4 regions of the Streptomyces sp. NPDC002092 genome follow, and region 3 is predicted to be linked to each of the others. Evidence: riboswitches for the same ligand, from Rfam matches in the RefSeq annotation. Region 3 holds a riboswitch; each other region holds the start of a gene.
What was found. Region 3 has a riboswitch for cobalamin ahead of ACWCRD_RS31930 (ribonucleoside-diphosphate reductase subunit alpha). Riboswitches for the same ligand answer to the same signal wherever they lie in the genome.
Positions count from the first base shown of each region.

Region 1 (4,202 bases), on a different contig from region 3:
CGATCGCGAGCCTCTCCGCCTTCGGTGCCGGCGTCAGCTCCGCCCACGACCACGGCCACGACGACGAGGGCGTCACCGCGGTGGCCAACTCGCAGTCCAACGCCGTGGCCTACGACGACGACAGCCGCAGCGGGCGCCACGGCAGCCCGGACGCGGCCCCCGCCTTCACGACAGGGAGCGACTTCAACCTCGGGAACGTCACTCCGCCGGCATCCAAGTAACGAAGCACCGCCCGGCAGGCCGCGAGGAACGGCCACGGCCTGCCGGGCGCTCCGCCCGGCAGGCCGCTCATCCGGCAGCAGCCGTCCGCGACTACTTGCCGAAGGCGTTGCTGCAGCCCATGTCCGAGCCCTCGGAGGTGCTCTGCGCCCCCGTGTTGCCCTCGCCGTTGAGGGCGTTGCCCAACAGGCCGTCGATGAGCCCGACCTCACCAAGGACGCTGATGTTCAGGTCGTGCGACCTGCAAGTGGTGCTCTGCTGGACGCCGACGCCACCGTCGGCATGGGCGCCGCCTGCGCCCAGAAACGCGACACTCCCGAGGGCGGCGACCAGGACGGCGGCCTTGCGAAGCTTGTGCATGTCATCTCCGGTGGAGCGAAGTGGATGCGACCTGTGACAGATCAACTCCTTGCTGCAACGGGAGATTAGTGCGAAATACCCCAAAACGGACGGCAGCGCGCCAGGTTTCGTGATCTCAAACGTGATCTCACCCGGAAGCGCCGCTGGGGACGGCCTCAGGTGACGCGGAGAACCGCCCGTCGGCGGATGTCCGCCGCGGAGCGCCCGACCTTGATCTCGAACGTGCCCGGCTCGACGACCGTGCGCATCTCGCCGTCCACCAGGGTGAGATCGCGGCTCGGCACGATGCCGAAGGTGACGGTGACCCGCTTCCCGGGCTCCACATGGCCCTTCCGCACACCCCGCAGCCGGATGTACAGCAGCAACGCCGACGCCTGGTCGTCCGCCCAGCGCCAGCCCCTCGGGAAAGATGGTCGAGCCGGGTCCGACCGAGCCGTGGGTGCCCTCGCTGATCTGCAGCAGGGGGATGCCGAGCGGGTTGGCGCGGGCGAGGCGCTGCAAGTGGTTGTGCTGCAGCGCCTGTTGCCGCGGGCTCAGTGGACGAGGCACCGGGACGGAGCCGGAGAGGGACTGGTTGGCCAGGCCGAAGAACCCCCCGCCCGGGCCCAGCCTCATCCGGTCCGCCTTCCTCCCGACCACCGTGGCGCCGGGCACGTACGCCTCCCGGTGCTCCCGCGTGCCGGTCGGATCCGTGGAGTCGCCGAGGAGTGCCTGGGGCAGACAGACCGGGATGTTCAGCTGCGCGATCTTGTCGGCGACGGTCATTCGGGCCAGCAGGACGTCGACTCGCCGTCCTCGGGGGGCCTTCACCATCGGCGTCACGAGACCCGTACAGGCGGCCACCGCCAGGCCGGCGAAGGCCCGACGCGAGATCTTCGCTTTGTCCATGACGGCAGCCTCGCAGCGGCGAACCGAGCCGGGCAGCGGCCGAAATGCTGAACCACGGCGACTTTGGTCGCTGCTTGCACCGACTGAAGTCGAGAGGCGATGGACGCTGTGCCGTCAGCCGGTGTCGGCGGTGCGGGCGCTCCAGCGTTCCTCGACCTTGGCCAGGCGCCAGTACACGACCGCCATGGCCCAGACGGCCACGAACAGACCGACGATGACGTAGCCGACGTTGTCCAGGTCCAGCCCGGATATCCAGCCGGTGACGGCGTCCTGCAGACCGAGCTTGTCGTGCAGCACGCCGACCAGTTCGATCGTGCCGACGAAGAAGGCCACTGCGATGGACAGGCCGGTGATCGTGAGGTTGTAGAACACCTTGCGAACGGGGTTGGAGAACGCCCACTGGTAGGCGAAGTTCATGAAGGTGCCGTCGAGGGTGTCGAACAGGCTCATGCCCGCCGCGAAGAGCAGGGGCAGGCACAGGATCGCGTACCACGGCAGCCCGGCGGCGGCGCCGTTGCCGGCCAGGGCGAGCAGCAGGACCTCGGTCGTGGTGTCGAAGCCGATCCCGAACAGGAAGCCGAGAGGGAACATCTGGCCGGGGCGGCGGATGGACCTGGTGAGGCGTCCCAGGATGCGGTTCATGAAGCCGCGCGAGTCCAGGTGCGCCTCCAGCTCCGCCTCGTCGTAGTGTCCGGCCCGCATCGCACGGAAGACGCGTGCGATGCGGACGAGGGCGACGAGGTTGAGGGCGGCGATGAGGTACAGGAAGCCGCCGGAGACCGTGGTGCCCACCGTGCCGAGCACCTGGTGGGTCGGGGAGCTGTCGTTCATCAGGGTGCCGGCGAGGTGCGCGCCCCCGGCGACCAGCGCGGCCATGACGACCACCACGCTGGAGTGCCCGAGCGCGAACCAGAAGCCCACCGACACCGGCCGCTTTCCGTCGGCCATCAGCTTGCGGGTGGTGTTGTCGATGGCGGCGATGTGGTCGGCGTCGAAGGCATGCCGCATGCCGAGCGTGTAGGCGGTGATGCCGAGGCCGACCCCGAACGCCTGGGTACCGACCGCGTAGTGATGGGGGATCACGAGGAGGAAGAGGATCCCGAAGGCGGCCACATGCAGAGCGACGATCACAGCCAGCAGGCCCGCGGTCCTGACGGTGTCCTCGCGACGCCAGCGGAAGGACGGGGCGGCGGCGGTTTCGGGCACGCCTTGGGACACGGTCATTCGGTCACGCTCCAGCACCTCGTGGATCAGCTTCGTGATGCCGTGGCCGGTCTCCTGGCTGACGGGTCCTACGTCCGCCGCCCGCCTTCCCAACCGCCTTGCGGCGGCCAGTGGCTGTCCCCTGCGGGACGTGGGCGACGAACTCCCCGATCACAGTGGCGAGGGCCGCTCCGGACTGAGCCCCTGAAGGCTGTCACCGGCTTCCCGAACACCACGGCCCGCTCACCCTAGAAGGCCGCAGGCAGTGGCTGCAAGGCTGCACAGCTGAACAGGTATGGAGATCGGCAGCTGTTCGCTGCGATGATGGACCCATGCATCTCGTCCCCGCGGAACACGCCGGGCGGCGCACCATTGACGGCCATCGGGTCTGCGATGCCATCGCCGCCGTCGGCGACCCCGAGCGCGTGCGCGCCTGGGCCGATCGCTTCTCGCTGCTCTCCGATCCCGGACGCCTGTCCTTGCTGTTCGCCCTCCAGGAGGCCGGCCCCATCGCCGTCTCCGACCTCGCCGTCGCCAGCGGCATGCGGGACACGGCCGTCTCCCAGGCTCTGCGTCTCCTGCGGACCGCGGGCATCGTCGAGGGCGAGAAGGACGGCCGGATCGTGCGCTACCGACTCGTCGAGGGCCCGATCTCCGCGCTGCTGAAACACTGCACGCCGGAATCGACAGGGGAAGGCGGCTCGGGCTGACGGTATGTGCGGCTGCTCACGCACCGGCCCGAAAACGCCACAGCGCCCGGCCCGACCGAAGCCGACTCAGGCGCTGCGTAGCAGGTCGGAGGGCATATCCCCCGCCTACCACCGGTAGGCCCTGTGGGACTCGAACCCACAACCAATGGCTTAAGAGTCCTGATGGGATCTTGCTTCGTCCGCACCGTGATGGTCTCTGCTGGATCATCCGCTCACGCATCGCTCACGCATCCCGACTCGTTCAATGTGAGGGGCCTGCGCACCGGACGACGCGTGGAGGCCCCCTTTCGCGCCGACTCAGAAGCTCGTCAGCGTCCCCGGCAGGTTGAACGTCTGGTACGTCCCCTTGTCCAGGTCCACCAAGGTCGCGGTGCTGTCCGAGAACATCACCCAGCCATCCCGCGTGTGCCGCAGCAGAGACGAGCTGTCCATGCCCTTGACTGTCACGCGCCGCAGTTCACGCCCGCTCCTCCGGTCCAGCTCGATGAGATCGCTGTCCTCACCGGAGCTCACCGCGACCACGACGGTGTTCTTCGACGCCTGCACGGCATCGACCCTTCCGCCGACTGCGCTCACCACCGTTGCCTCGTCAGCGTTCTTCAGGGTCACTTTCACCGTGGTTCCCTGGCTGTTCCGGGTAGGGGTACCGGCCAGGACCGGCGTGCCTGCCGGACATGCCAGTTGCTGCACCTGCACACCCCCGGCCCCCCCGACCTGCCTGGTCCTGCCGGTGGTGAGGTCGAGCACACTCGCCTTCACGTCGGATCCCTGTCCGGTAGCCAGGCACACCGTGTCACTGGACGGATCGGACGCCGCCAGCGT
Region 1 covers NZ_JBSFDG010000020.1:137,499-141,700, reverse strand. Annotated here, with positions in the region: gene ACWCRD_RS36945 (hypothetical protein) at 1-221, shown strand, start outside; gene ACWCRD_RS36940 (hypothetical protein) at 313-579, opposite strand; gene ACWCRD_RS36935 (fibronectin type III-like domain-contianing protein) at 735-944, opposite strand; gene ACWCRD_RS36930 (HoxN/HupN/NixA family nickel/cobalt transporter) at 1,582-2,691, opposite strand; cobalamin riboswitch at 2,719-2,922, opposite strand; gene ACWCRD_RS36925 (ArsR/SmtB family transcription factor) at 3,003-3,380, shown strand; gene ACWCRD_RS36920 (hypothetical protein) at 3,678-4,202, opposite strand, start outside.
Region 1: another riboswitch for cobalamin. It lies ahead of ACWCRD_RS36930 (HoxN/HupN/NixA family nickel/cobalt transporter); the one in region 3 lies ahead of ACWCRD_RS31930 (ribonucleoside-diphosphate reductase subunit alpha).

Region 2 (4,202 bases), on a different contig from region 3:
GATCCGTGTCGGCGGTCGACAACAACAACACTGTGCTCATGCGGGCGCTCCCGGTGGAATGAAAGGCAGTCCTTGCGGCGCGCCCGACTCGATGAGCCGCCACAGCGCGTCCGTGTCCGCGTGTTGTTCGATCAGGTCGCCGAGCCGGTCGAGCTGCTCCTCGCGCAGCGCGGCGAACGAGGTGTCGGGCGCCGGTACGAAACGACGGCCCGCGGCGGCCGCCACCTCGCGCAGAAAGGCCCGCCGGAAGCCGTCCGACTCCAGCGAACCGTGCCAGTGCGTGCCCCAGGTCTGCCCGACGCGGATGCCGTCCAGGAAGGCTTCCCCTCCGCCTATGTCGGCGACCCCGTGATGGATCTCGTATCCCTCGACGTGCTCGCCGAGGGCTTCCCCGACGGGCCGGGTGAGGGTCTTCTCGCGGGCGAACCGCACCCGCACGGGCAGCACTCCGAGCGCTTCGACATGCCCGCGCCGGCTCTCGACCTCGTCCTCGATGTGCTCGCCGAGCACCTGGAAGCCACCGCAGATGCCGAGGACGGGCCGCTGTTCGGCGGCCCTGCGGACCAGGGCGTCGGCAAGTCCCCGCTCGCGCAGCCACTCCAGGGCCTTCACCGTTCCCCGGGTCCCCGGTACGACGACGAGGTCGGCGTCGGCGAGTTCCTCGGGCCGGTCCACGAACCGCACCACGACGCCCGGTTCGGCGGCCAGGGCGTCCACGTCGGTGAAGTTGGACATCAGCGGGATCGCGCACACGGCGACCCGCAGCACGTCCTCGCCGACGGGCGGCGCCACGTTCGACTCCCGCACCGTCCCCCGGAGCGAGACCCGCAACCCGTCCTCCTCGTCGATGCCGAGGCCGTGCTGGAAGGGCAGGACGCCGTAGGTGCGCCGTCCGGTGAGGCCGTGCAGCATGTCCAGCCCTGGCTCCAGGAGGCTGACGTCACCCCGGAACTTGTTGACGAGGAACCCGGCGACCAGCTCCTGGTCCTCGGGCGAGAGCAGGGCGACGGTTCCGAAGAAGGAGGCGAAGACCCCGCCGCGGTCGATGTCACCGACCACGAGCACGGGAAGCCGTGCGTTGCGGGCGATCCCCATGTTCACGATGTCGGTCCGGCGCAGGTTGATCTCGGCGGGAGAACCCGCACCCTCACAGATCACGGCGTCATACGTGCCCCGCAACTCGGCGAGACAGTCGAGCACGGTCCCCAGAAGCTGCTGCTGCCGCCCACCGTGATACCCGCGCGCACTCAGCTCGCCGACGGGCTTGCCCATCAGCACGACCTGGCTGCTCTGCTCGCCACCGGGCTTGAGCAGCACGGGGTTCATCAGCGCGGTCGGTTCGACCCGGCAGGCCTGCGCCTGCATGGCCTGAGCCCGCCCGATCTCGGCACCCTCGCGCGTCACGAACGAATTCAGGGACATGTTCTGCGCCTTGAAGGGCGCAACCTTGACCCCCTGCCGCACCAGCCAACGACAGATCCCGGCGGTGACGACACTCTTCCCGGCATCGGAGGTCGTACCGGCAACAAGAAGCCCCCCGCCGCTCATGACGCACCGCCGAAGGCTGTGGGCAGTCGTTCCGCTGGGGCGATGGGGGTCCCCCCGCTCGAGTGAAGCCGAGAGTGGGGGAGGGTGGGCACAGCCCCCACCGCCGGGCGCCGTGCGACCCGGCCCCGCAGCACCGCCCCAGCCGCACTGACCCCCAACGCCAGCCACCCCACCCGCCGCGACAACCGCACAGCCCGCTCGATGTCCCCGACCTCCACAGCCCGCCCCTCCGCGTTCAGCACAGGCCGATGCTCGACCCGCCCCCCATACGACAAGGTCCCGCCCAGCCGCACCCCCAGCGCCCCGGCGAACGACGCCTCCACGGGCCCGGCGTTGGGGCTGGGATGCTTCGCGGCGTCAGAACGCCACACCCGCACCGCCCCCCGGCGGTCACCCCCCGCGACGGCCGCCAGCACGGCGGTCAGACGGGCCCCCGGCCACCCCGCGACATCGTCCAGCCGCGCCGAAGCCCACCCGTACCGCCGGTACTTGGCCGACTTGTGCCCCACCATGGCGTCGAGCGTGTTGACGGCCCGGAACCCGAGCAGTCCCGGCACCCCGCCCACGGCCCCCCACACCAGCGCCCCCACGACGGCATCGGACGTGTTCTCGGCGACGGACTCCACAACCGCCCGCGCGATCCCGTCGGCGTCCAGGGCCTGCGGATCCCGCCCGCACAGATGCGGCAGCCTGGCCCGGGCGCCCTCGACGTCCCCGGCCTCCAGCGCACGCCCGATGCCACGGGCCTCGCGCGCGAGCGAAGTCCCCCCGACGACGGCCCAGGTGGCGGCCGCGGTCAGTGCGAGGGAGGCGGCACGGGACGGACGTAGGGCCCGCTGCGCGACGACACCGAGCGCGATGGCGCTCCCGGCGCACACGGCGGTGTGCAGCGCGCCCCGCCCGCGATGGTCCCGCCACAACACCCGCTCCACGGCCCCGGCGGCCCGTCCGAACAGGGCGACCGGATGCCCACGGCGCGGATCGCCGAGCAGATGGTCACCGAGGAGGCCGGCGGCGGCGCCGTACGCGAAGACGCGATCGGCACGCATCGGCTCAGCCGGCCGTGGGGTCGAGCAGCGACCTGGTCCTGAACCTCAAACGGCAGGCTGGCATGGCGACATGTCCTCACTCAGGGTGTCCACGCCCTGGTTCGACGAGACCGGCGGTGAGAGTTCCTGGCTCCCGGGGCTTACTACCCCGGTGACAGTGGCGGGACCGCGCCGGACTTGCACCGGCTTCCTCTCGCGCCGCCGTAGATGGCTTCGGCAGTCCACCACGCCCCCGAACGGCAGTCAACTTGCCGTTGACCTGCGACGGGGGAGTGTGCTGAGGCCCACACCCGGCGCTCTGAACCGTGCATGAAAAACCCATGGGGCGAGGAGGCACGAAAGGGTGCGTCCTCGCCCCAAGGGACGGTGGGAAAGGCCGGTCCGGCCGCGGCCTCAGGCCTTGGTGACCACCAGATGGATTCCGTACGCCACGGCCGCCGCGCAGCCCGCGAAGGCCACGTACGCGCCGGCCACCGCGAGGGACGCCGAGTTGCCCTGCGCCACGGCCCGCTCGCGGCGCGACAGGCCCATGATGCCGAGGGTGAACAGGGCCACGAGGCCCACCGTGACCGCGAGGCTGACGCCGAAGACGGAGCCCAGGGCTGCCCAGTCGATCTTCATGCTGCTTCTCTTCCTTCGTACCGGGTGGGCGGGCTCAGACGGCCGCGGCCGGCGGGGTCGCCGGGTCGGGGACGGCGGTCACGGAGGACGGGGCGGGGATCGTGGCCGTCAGGTCCTCGGTCACCGTGCCCGCCGGGGGCGGGGTCACGGCGGCGATCGCCGTGGTCACCACGCCGGGCGGCTCCTCGCTCTCGTTGACGTTCGACGCGTCGACGACCTCGCGCCGGGAGATCTTCCAGATGGCCGCGCTGGCGGCGACCAGGAAGACGGCGACGACGGCGGTGCCCCAGTCGCCGAGATCCGTCACGGACTCCGCGCCCGCACCGACCAGCGCAGCGGCCGGCAGCGTCAGGCACCAGGCCACGAGCATGCGGGTCGCCGTAGACCAGCGGACCACTCCGCCCTTGCGGCCGAGGCCCGCGCCCATCACCGAACCGGAGACGGAGTGGGTGGTGGAGAGGGAGAAGCCGAGGTGCGAGGAGGCCAGGATGACCGTGGCCGCACTGGTCTGGGCGGCGAAGCCCTGCTGCGGCTGGAGCTCGGTCAGACCCTTGCCCATGGTGCGGATGATGCGCCAGCCGCCGAGCCAGGTGCCGAGCGCGATGGCGAGGCCCGCGGAGAGGATGACCCAGGTGGGCGGGTCGGAGTTGGGAGCGACGGCGCCGCCGGCGACCAGGGCGAGGGTGATGATGCCCATCGTCTTCTGTGCGTCGTTGGTGCCGTGGGCCAGCGAGACCAGGCCGGCGGAGGCGATCTGGCCGACGCGGTAGCCCTTCTCGGCGGCCTTGCCGTCGGCCTGCTTGCCGAGAGTGCCCAGGGAATACGACAGCCGGGTCGCGAGCAGCGCTGCGAGGCCCGCGACGATCGGGGCGGCGAGCGCCGGGATGAGCACCTTGGTGACGAGCACGTCACCGTGGACCGCGCCCATGCCGGCCGAGGCGACGGTGGCGCCGATCAGGCCGCCCATCAGGGCGTGCGAGGAAC
Region 2 covers NZ_JBSFDG010000009.1:58,456-62,657, reverse strand. Annotated here, with positions in the region: gene cobN (cobaltochelatase subunit CobN) at 1-40, opposite strand, end outside; gene ACWCRD_RS21655 (cobyric acid synthase) at 37-1,548, opposite strand; gene ACWCRD_RS21650 (cobalamin biosynthesis protein) at 1,545-2,597, opposite strand; cobalamin riboswitch at 2,698-2,839, opposite strand; gene ACWCRD_RS21645 (hypothetical protein) at 2,991-3,218, opposite strand; gene ACWCRD_RS21640 (anion permease) at 3,253-4,202, opposite strand, start outside.
Region 2: another riboswitch for cobalamin. It lies ahead of ACWCRD_RS21650 (cobalamin biosynthesis protein); the one in region 3 lies ahead of ACWCRD_RS31930 (ribonucleoside-diphosphate reductase subunit alpha).

Region 3 (4,202 bases):
GTCGATCAGGCCGCGCTGCGGGATCTCCCACGCCGTGCGGTACAGGGCGCGTACGTCGGCCGGGATCCAGGTGAAGTCCTGCACCGAGCCGTTCGCCTCGCGCAGGGCCTCGCGGGTGCGGGCGTCCCAGACACCGAGCTCCTTGAGGTCCTTCACCAGGTAGGAGTTGACCTGGAGGAACTCGCCGGAGAGCGTCTCGCGCTTGAACAGGTTGGAGACCTGCGGCTCGATGCACTCGTACACGCCCGCGATCGACGCGATGGTCGCGGTGGGGGCGATCGCGAGGAGGAGCGAGTTGCGCATGCCGACGGTCGCGATGCGCTCCCGCAGGGCCGCCCAGCGCTCCGGCCAGGTGAGTTCGGTGTCGTAGTGGTCGGGGTGCAGGACGCCGCGGGCCGTACGGGTCTTCTCCCAGGCCGGCAGCGGTCCGCTCCGCTCGGCGAGGTCGGCGGAGGCCTCGTACGCGGCGAGCATGATGCGCTCGGCGATACGGGTGGACAGGGCCTTGGCCTCGGGGGAGTCGAACGGCAGGCGCAGCTTGAAGAAGACGTCCTGGAGGCCCATCGCGCCCAGGCCCACGGGGCGCCAGCGGGCGTTGGAGCGGCCCGCCTGCTCGGTGGGGTAGAAGTTGATGTCGACCACGCGGTCCAGGAAGGTCACGGCCGTGCGGACCGTCTCGTCCAGCCGTTCCCAGTCGATGTCCCCACCGGCCACGAACGCGCCGAGGTTGACCGAGCCCAGGTTGCAGACCGCCGTCTCGCCGTCGTTCGTGACCTCCAGGATCTCCGTGCAGAGGTTGGAGGAGTGGACGACATGGCCCGGCTCGGCCGTCTGGTTGGCGGTGCGGTTGGCGGCGTCCTTGAAGGTCATCCAGCCGTTGCCGGTCTGGGCGAGGGTGCGCATCATGCGGCCGTAGAGGTCGCGGGCCGGGATGGTCTTCTTCGCGAGCCCCGCCTCCTCCGCCCTGCGGTAGGCGGCGCCGAACTCCTCGCCCCACAGGTCCACCAGCTCCGGCACGTCCGCCGGGGAGAACAGGGACCACTGCCCGTCGGCGTTCACGCGGCGCATGAACTCGTCCGGGACCCAGTGCGCGAGGTTCAGGTTGTGCGTACGGCGGGCGTCCTCACCGGTGTTGTCGCGCAGCTCCAGGAACTCCTCGATGTCCGAGTGCCAGGTCTCCAGGTAGACGGCGGCCGCACCCTTGCGCCGGCCGCCCTGGTTCACGGCGGCGACCGAGGCGTCGAGGGTCTTCAGGAACGGGACGATGCCGTTGGAGTGGCCGTTGGTGCCGCGGATGAGGGAGCCGCGGGCGCGGATGCGGCTGTACGACAGACCGATGCCGCCCGCGTGCTTCGAGAGGCGGGCGACCTGGTGGTAGCGGTCGTAGATGGAGTCCAGCTCGTCGAGTGGGGAGTCGAGGAGGTAGCAGGACGACATCTGGGGGTGCCGGGTGCCGGAGTTGAAGAGGGTGGGGGAGGAGGGAAGGTAGTCGAGGCGGCTCATCAGGCCGTAGAGCGCGGCCACTTCGTCCACCGAGCGGCTGCCCGTCTTTGAATCAGATGCAGTGTCTTCGGCCAGTCCGCTCGCCACCCGCAGCATGAAGTGCTGGGGCGTCTCGATGACCTTGCGGGTGAGGGGGTGCCGGAGCAGGTAGCGGCTGTGGAGCGTGCGCAGGCCGAAGTAGCCGAAGCGGTCGTCGGCTTCGAGGTCGATCAGCGCGTCGAGGCGGTGGGCGTGGACCCGTACGAACTCGGCCGTGCGGTCGGCGATCAGCCCCTCCCGATGGCCCACGGCGACGGACTCCGTGAACGACATGACGCCCTGCGAGGCGGCCTCCGCGGCGATGCCGATCGTCAGCAGCCTGGCTGCCAGCCTGCTGTACGCGGGGTCCTCCGAGATGAGCCCGGCCGCCGCCTCCGTGGCCAGTTCGCGCAGCTGCGTCTCGTCCGCACGGGCGGACCGGCCGCGCAGCGCGGCGGCGGCGACCCGGCCGGGGTCGGCGTCGGGGAGGTCGGCGGTCAGCTCGGTCAGGGTCCGCAGCAGCGCGGCTCCCAGGCCGTCGTCGGACACGGCGGCGCTGGCTGAAACCGGGTCTGCTGGCGCGATGGTCACGTGAGGCTCTCCCTCGCTCGGCACGGGGGCCTTGCGGAGGGCAGGGGGCAGTCACGAGCGCACACGGCGTCGCGTCCACCGGCCCACTCCACGAGGCCCGGACGTCGAAGCACCCGGGCCGGATGGGCCGGGCACACCGTCGGCAGGTCCTCGGACTGACGCCCATATGCGCGCGAACACCTATGGGTACACCGTTGCGGGACAGTTCCGGATTCACACCGGATTCCCCTGCGGCGACAGCGAGCATGAGCATACATCTTGTGCCGGGTGAGGACAGCACCCCCATATGTTGTGTCGCGGCGACTTCGGAGCGTGTCAGAGTGTCAACTCATAGGTGAGGAGCGTGAACTCGGCGCCCGGGATCGGCTTCCAGTCGCGCTCGGGGGCGCGGACGAAGCCGGCGCGCTCGTAGATGCGGTGGGCGGCGTGCATGACGGGCTGGGTGCACAGGACGATGCCGGAGCACTCCGCGGCTCTTGCCCGGTCGACACAGGCGCGTACGAGGGCTTCTCCGGCGCCTCGGCCGCGCGCTGCCCGGTCGACGGCCAGCATGCGTATCTCGGCCTCTCCCGGGCCGGCCAGATCCGCCATGGGGCCGCCGGACGGGACGTAGGCGACGCCGCCGATCGGCCGGCCGCCCAGGTCGGCCACCAGCACCTCCGCGGCTGCCGCCCGCTTGGCGACGTCCCTCAACTCGGCCAGATACCAGTCGCTTTCACCGAAGGTGAGCAGGCCGTCCTGCAGATAGGCCTGGGCGGTGATCTCACCGAGGACCTCGTACTCACCGGGTTCCGCCTGTCTGATCACGATGTCCATGGTCCCGAGTCTGCCGGACGGGTACGACAACGGGCCGCCGGATTTCTCCGACGGCCCGCTGATCGCCGTGACCGCTAGTGGGACGCGCCCGCCGTCGCCGGCGGCAGCTCCACCTGGACGCCCGGGTCGCCCGCGTCCGCCGTGTAGTCGTCCGGCTTCGTCTCGTCGACGCCCTCCGGGGCCTTCAGGGCCTTGAGTACGAAGGTCAGGACCACCGTCACCAGAACGTTCAGGACGAACGCCGTGAGGCCGATGTAGCCGATCTGGCCGATGCCGGGGATCGCCGCGTTGGAGCCGCCGAAGTGCTTCTGCGTGGGCGAGGCGACGCCGTACGCGGCGAGGGTGCCGTAGACCATGCCGACCGCCCAGCCCGCGAGCAGCGCCCAGCGGTGGAACCAGCGCGTGAACAGGCCGCCGACCAGGGCCGGGAATGTCTGCAGGATCCAGATGCCGCCCAGCAGCTGGAAGTTGATGGCGACCGTCTTGTCCATCGTCAGGACGAAGACCAGGGCGCCCACCTTCACCAGCAGCGAGACCAGCTTGGAGACCTTGGTCTCCTGTTCCGGCGTCGCGTCCGGCTTGATGAAGTCCTTGTAGATGTTGCGGGTGAAGAGGTTCGCGGCCGCGATCGACATGATCGCCGCCGGGACGAGGGCGCCGATCCCGATGGCCGCGAAGGCCACGCCCGCGAACCAGCTCGGGAACATGTCCTCGAACAGCTGAGGGATCGCCAGCTGCCCGTTGGTGACCTTGACCCCCGCCGCGATCGCCATGAAGCCGAGCAGCGCGAGCAGGCCCAGCATCAGCGAGTACAGCGGAAGGATGGTGGTGTTGCGCCGGATCACGTCACGGCTCTTCGAGGACAGCGTCGCGGTGATCGAGTGCGGGTACATGAACAGCGCGAGCGCGGAGCCCAACGCCAGCGTGGCGTACGTCCACTGGTTCGCCTCGGCCGGGACCAGCGCCCCGCGCGGCTTCCCCGTCGCCGGGTTGGTCGCGCTGAAGGCCTCGCCCGCCTTGGCGAAGATGTGGTCGAACCCGCCCAGCTTGATCGGGATGTAGATGATCGCGACGGCGATGACGATGTAGATCAGCGCGTCCTTCACGAACGCGATCAGCGCGGGCGCGCGCAGACCCGACGAGTACGTGTACGCCGCCAGCACACCGAAGGCGATCAGCAACGGCAGGTCCTTCACGAACCAGTTGGAGCCCGCGTCGCCGCCGATCCCCATGACGTCGAGGACCGCCTGGATGCCCACCAGCTGCAGGGCGAT
Region 3 covers NZ_JBSFDG010000015.1:198,972-203,173, reverse strand. Annotated here, with positions in the region: gene ACWCRD_RS31930 (ribonucleoside-diphosphate reductase subunit alpha) at 1-2,112, opposite strand, end outside; cobalamin riboswitch at 2,237-2,365, opposite strand; gene ACWCRD_RS31925 (GNAT family N-acetyltransferase) at 2,428-2,928, opposite strand; gene mctP (monocarboxylate uptake permease MctP) at 3,003-4,202, opposite strand, start outside.

Region 4 (4,202 bases), on a different contig from region 3:
GCATCCGGGTCAACTCCCGGGCCACGGGCGGCTGTTCTCCGGCGATCACCTGCTCCCCGAGATCACCCCGCACATCGGCCTGTACGAGGACCCCGACGACACCACGGTCACCGACCCCCTCGGCGACTACCTCGACTCCCTCGAACGCGTCGGCCGTCTCGCCCCCGCCGAGGTGCTCCCCGCCCACCAGCACGTGTTCGCCGACGCTCCCGCCCGCGTACGGGAGTTGCTGGACCATCACGAGGAGCGGCTCACCGGCCTCAGGGCCCTCCTGGTGGAGCCGCTCACCCCCTGGCAGGTCGCCGAGCGCATGGAATGGAACCGGCCCTGGGCCCAGATCCCGTACGGGTCGCGGAACATCGCGGTCTCGGAGGCCGAAGCGCATCTGCGGCGGCTGGTGAAGCTGGGGCGGGCGGAGGCGGTGGCGGGGAGCGGCCCGGTGACGTACGTGGCGGTGTAAAGCGGTCGCGTCCGGTGATCCGCCGCTGGTACCAACGGTCCCATGGACCCGTTGCAGCAACTCCTCGCCGAACGCGCCTGCGAGCGTCTGATCCTCGACTTCGTCCACCGCCTCGACCTCGGCGAACCGGCCTCCGTGGCCGAGCTGTTCACGGAGGACGGCTGGTGGGAGTGGCCCCCTCCGGGGGACGGCCGGCGGTCCGAGGGACGGGAGGCGCTGCGGAAGTACTTCGGCGCGCGTCCCGCGGACAAGCTCTCGCGGCGGGTGATGTCCAACATCCGCACCACGGTGACCTCGGCGGACACGGCCGAGGCCACCTCGTACTTCACGACGTACCGGATCGAAGGCTGGACGGGCGGCATGGTCTTGGCCGGCCCTCCCGTCCAAGTGGGCCACTACGAGGACACCTTCCGCCGCGTCGACGGCCGCTGGCTGCTCGCCTCCCGCACCCTGCACCTCCCCTTCGGCGGCCCGACCCCGCACATCGGCCGCGGCCCCCTCGAACCCGTCCGCACCGACCGCGCGCCCTACGTCCCCTTCGCCGACGGCAGCGCGCCGCCGCTGTCCCAAGGGGTGCGCAGCGGTCCGCTGCTGTTCACCTCCGGGCAGGGCCCGCTGGATCCCGCGACCGGGAAGATGCCCGCGGACTTCGGCGCGCAGGCGCGGCAGGTGCTCGCCAACGTCGAGGCCGTCGTCGCGGCGGCGGGCGGCGACCGGCGGTCGATCACACGCTGCACCTGCTATCTGGCCGACCGCACCCACTTCGCCGAGTTCAACCGCGTCTACCGGGCCTTCTTCACGGACTGCTCACCCTTGCCCGCTCGTACGACGGTGGTGGCGGAGCCGGTCCGGGAGGGGGTGCTGGTGGAGGTGGACGCGGTGGCCGTCGTCGGCTGAGCACGCCCCCTACGCGATCGCTCGTATCAACTCCTCTGCCTTTCCTAGGAGTTCGACCTCCTCTCGGCTCATCGTCGCGTTGGCCGCGCGCCGCCGTCGGGCCTCCGTCAGGCGCTCGTCGGTGAGGTGGGAGGGGCCGGCGAGGAGGGCGGCCGGCATGGCGCGGGCGGCGTCGGCGACCGGTTCGTTCCCGACGGCGACCTGCGCGAGGATCATGGCGGAGATGCCCCAGTCCAGGCCCGGGTGACCCTCCTCCGCATTCCTCCAGTCGATCACGTACGGCCCCTAGGACGTCACCATCACATTGTCGTTGATCCGGCCCGTGCCGAGCAGCCTCCCGTCGTCATGGGCCGAACATAGCGCCGCACGCCTCACAGGCGGCTCTCAGCGTTTTCCTACGGGCCGGTACAGTGGCCGGGTCGTCATCACGCCGTACGGGGGGAAGCCGGTGCAATTCCGGCGCTGACCCGCAACCGTGAAGCCGCCCCACGCCGGGCGGCCAGCCGGACTGCCCCGCGCGGTTGTGACCGGCTCACGTGCGTCGGCACCCGTCGGCGTGCGGCACCGTCGAGGCATACGGAGCCGAGCCGCCGGGGTCGTCCCGTGCTGCCCGCTCCCGCAGGGAGAGGCACCCGCCGATCATGAACGTCGTCCGCCGCAGCGCCGCGGCCCTGGCCGCCACCACCGTCGTACTCGGTGCAGCCGTCCCCGCCTTCGCCGCGTCCCCCTCGCCGTCCCTGCCCGCCGGGCTGTACGGCACCTCCGACCCGAAGTACGACGGCGTCTGGCGCCAGTCGCTGGCGCTGCTCGCGCAGGACACCGTGGGGGTGAAGCCGGCGGCGAAGGCGGTGGACTGGCTGGCGGGACAGCAGTGTGCCAACGGGGCGTTCGCGCCGTTCCGCGCGGACCCGGCGAAGGCCTGTGACGCGAAGCTCATGGTGGACACGAACAGCACGGGCGCCGCCGTGCAGGCCCTTGCCGCGCTCGGCGGACACGGGAGCGTCACCGGCAAGGCGGTCGCCTGGCTGAAGTCCGTGCAGAACGAGGACGGCGGCTGGGGCTACGCCCCGGGCGGAGCGAGTGACGCGAACTCGACGTCCGTCGTCATCGGCGCGCTGACCGCCGTGGGCGACAAGCCGGACCAGGTCGTGAAGGACGGCAAGTCCCCTTACGACGCCCTGCTGAAGCTCGCCCTCCCCTGCGGCGGCGACGGCTCGGGTGCCTTCGCCTTCCAGCCGGACAAGAAGGGCAGGCTGTCCGCCAACGCGGACGCGAGCGCGGCCGCGGTCGTGGGCGCACTCGGCAAGGGGCTGGCCGGGGACTCCCCCGAATCCACCGGCGCCACTCCGACGTGCAAGAAGGCCACCGGCCCCGAGCAGGCCGCGCAGAACGGTGCCGCGTACCTCGTCAAGGCCCTGGCCGAGGACAAGCACCTGACGTCGGCGCTGCCCGGCGCCAAGCCCCAGCCCGACTACGGCAACACGGCCGACGCGGTCCTCGCCCTCGCCACCGCGGGCCACGGCGACAAGGCTGCCGACGCCATGCGCTGGCTGGAGACCAACTCCGCCGCGTGGGCCCGGCAGGCCGGACCGGCCGCATACGCGGAGCTGATCCTCGCGGCGCACGCGGAGCACTTCGACGTCCACGACTTCGGCGGCCAGGACCTGGTCAAGCTCCTCAACGCGACCGGCCCCGCGCCCGCCAGGCACCGGCACAAGGCGGCCCACAGGGACGACTCCGGCGTCAGCGTCTGGTGGATGGTCGGCGTCGGCCTCGTCGGCGGCATCGGCGTCGGCTTCCTGATCAGCGGCCGCAAGAAGAAGGCGCAGCCGTGATACGCCGCTTCGCCCCGCTCCTCGCCGCCCTGTTCCTGACCCTGACCGGCAGCGGCCAGGCGCAGGCCGCCGGTTACCGCTACTGGTCCTTCTGGGACTACGACGCCGGTCACTGGACGTACGCCACCCAGGGCCCGGCCACCGCCCGCCCCTCCGACGGCGCCGTCCAGGGCTTCCGCTTCTCGGTGAGCGAGGACTCGGGCGACTCGGCGAAGCCGCGTGGGGCGGTGTCGTTCCCGGTGATCTGCGCGCGGACGCCCGCGCAGGACGGCAAGAAGCGCGTGGCGCTCGTCCTCGACTTCGGTACGGCGGCGGACGCACCGTCCGGGGAGACACCGCCGGTCCGTCGCACGGTCTGCGCGCGGGTGCCTGCCGACGGCACGACGGCGGATGCGCTGGCGGCGGTGGCGAAGCCGCTGCGGTACGACACGAACGCCCTGCTGTGCGCCATCGCCGGGTATCCGGAGAAGGGGTGCGGGGAGCAGGTCTCCGGCGGGAAGAAGCCGACAGCCGCCGCGCAGAAGGGGGACAAGACGGGCGGTCCGTCGGTCGGGCTGTTCGTGGGGGCGGGCGCAGTCGCGCTGCTGGCCGCAGCAGCCGTGTGGCAGGCACGGCGACGCAGGCATGCGTAGCCGCGCTGCCAAGCCCGCGCAAGCGGGCAATCGTGCCGCTCGCCCCCGTGGCCTGCGGGCATTCGTGCCGCCTGGGGCGGCACCCGACCCGAAGAACCGTCCCGCACAACTCCACCCCGGAGCCTGGTGGCTCTGGTCCCTGGGCCTGGGCACCGCAGCCACCCGCACCACCAACCCCCTCCTCCTCTCCCTCCTCATCACGGCGTCCGCGTACGTCGTCGTCACCTGCCGCCCCCGAACCCCCGGTTCCCACGCCTACTCCGCCTTCCTCAAACTCGCCCTCGCCGTCCTCCTCATCCGTCTCGTCTTCGCGGTCGCGCTCGGCTCCCCCATTCCCGGCACCCACGTGATCGCCACCCTCCCGGAACTCCCGCTCCC
Region 4 covers NZ_JBSFDG010000008.1:358,111-362,312, reverse strand. Annotated here, with positions in the region: gene ACWCRD_RS20995 (MBL fold metallo-hydrolase) at 1-460, shown strand, start outside; partial or broken gene ACWCRD_RS20990 (nuclear transport factor 2 family protein) at 503-949, shown strand; gene ACWCRD_RS20985 (RidA family protein) at 944-1,357, shown strand; gene ACWCRD_RS20980 (hypothetical protein) at 1,367-1,633, opposite strand; cobalamin riboswitch at 1,749-1,879, shown strand; gene ACWCRD_RS20975 (prenyltransferase/squalene oxidase repeat-containing protein) at 1,999-3,192, shown strand; gene ACWCRD_RS20970 (SCO2322 family protein) at 3,189-3,824, shown strand; gene ACWCRD_RS20965 (energy-coupling factor transporter transmembrane component T) at 3,817-4,202, shown strand, end outside.
Region 4: another riboswitch for cobalamin. It lies ahead of ACWCRD_RS20975 (prenyltransferase/squalene oxidase repeat-containing protein); the one in region 3 lies ahead of ACWCRD_RS31930 (ribonucleoside-diphosphate reductase subunit alpha).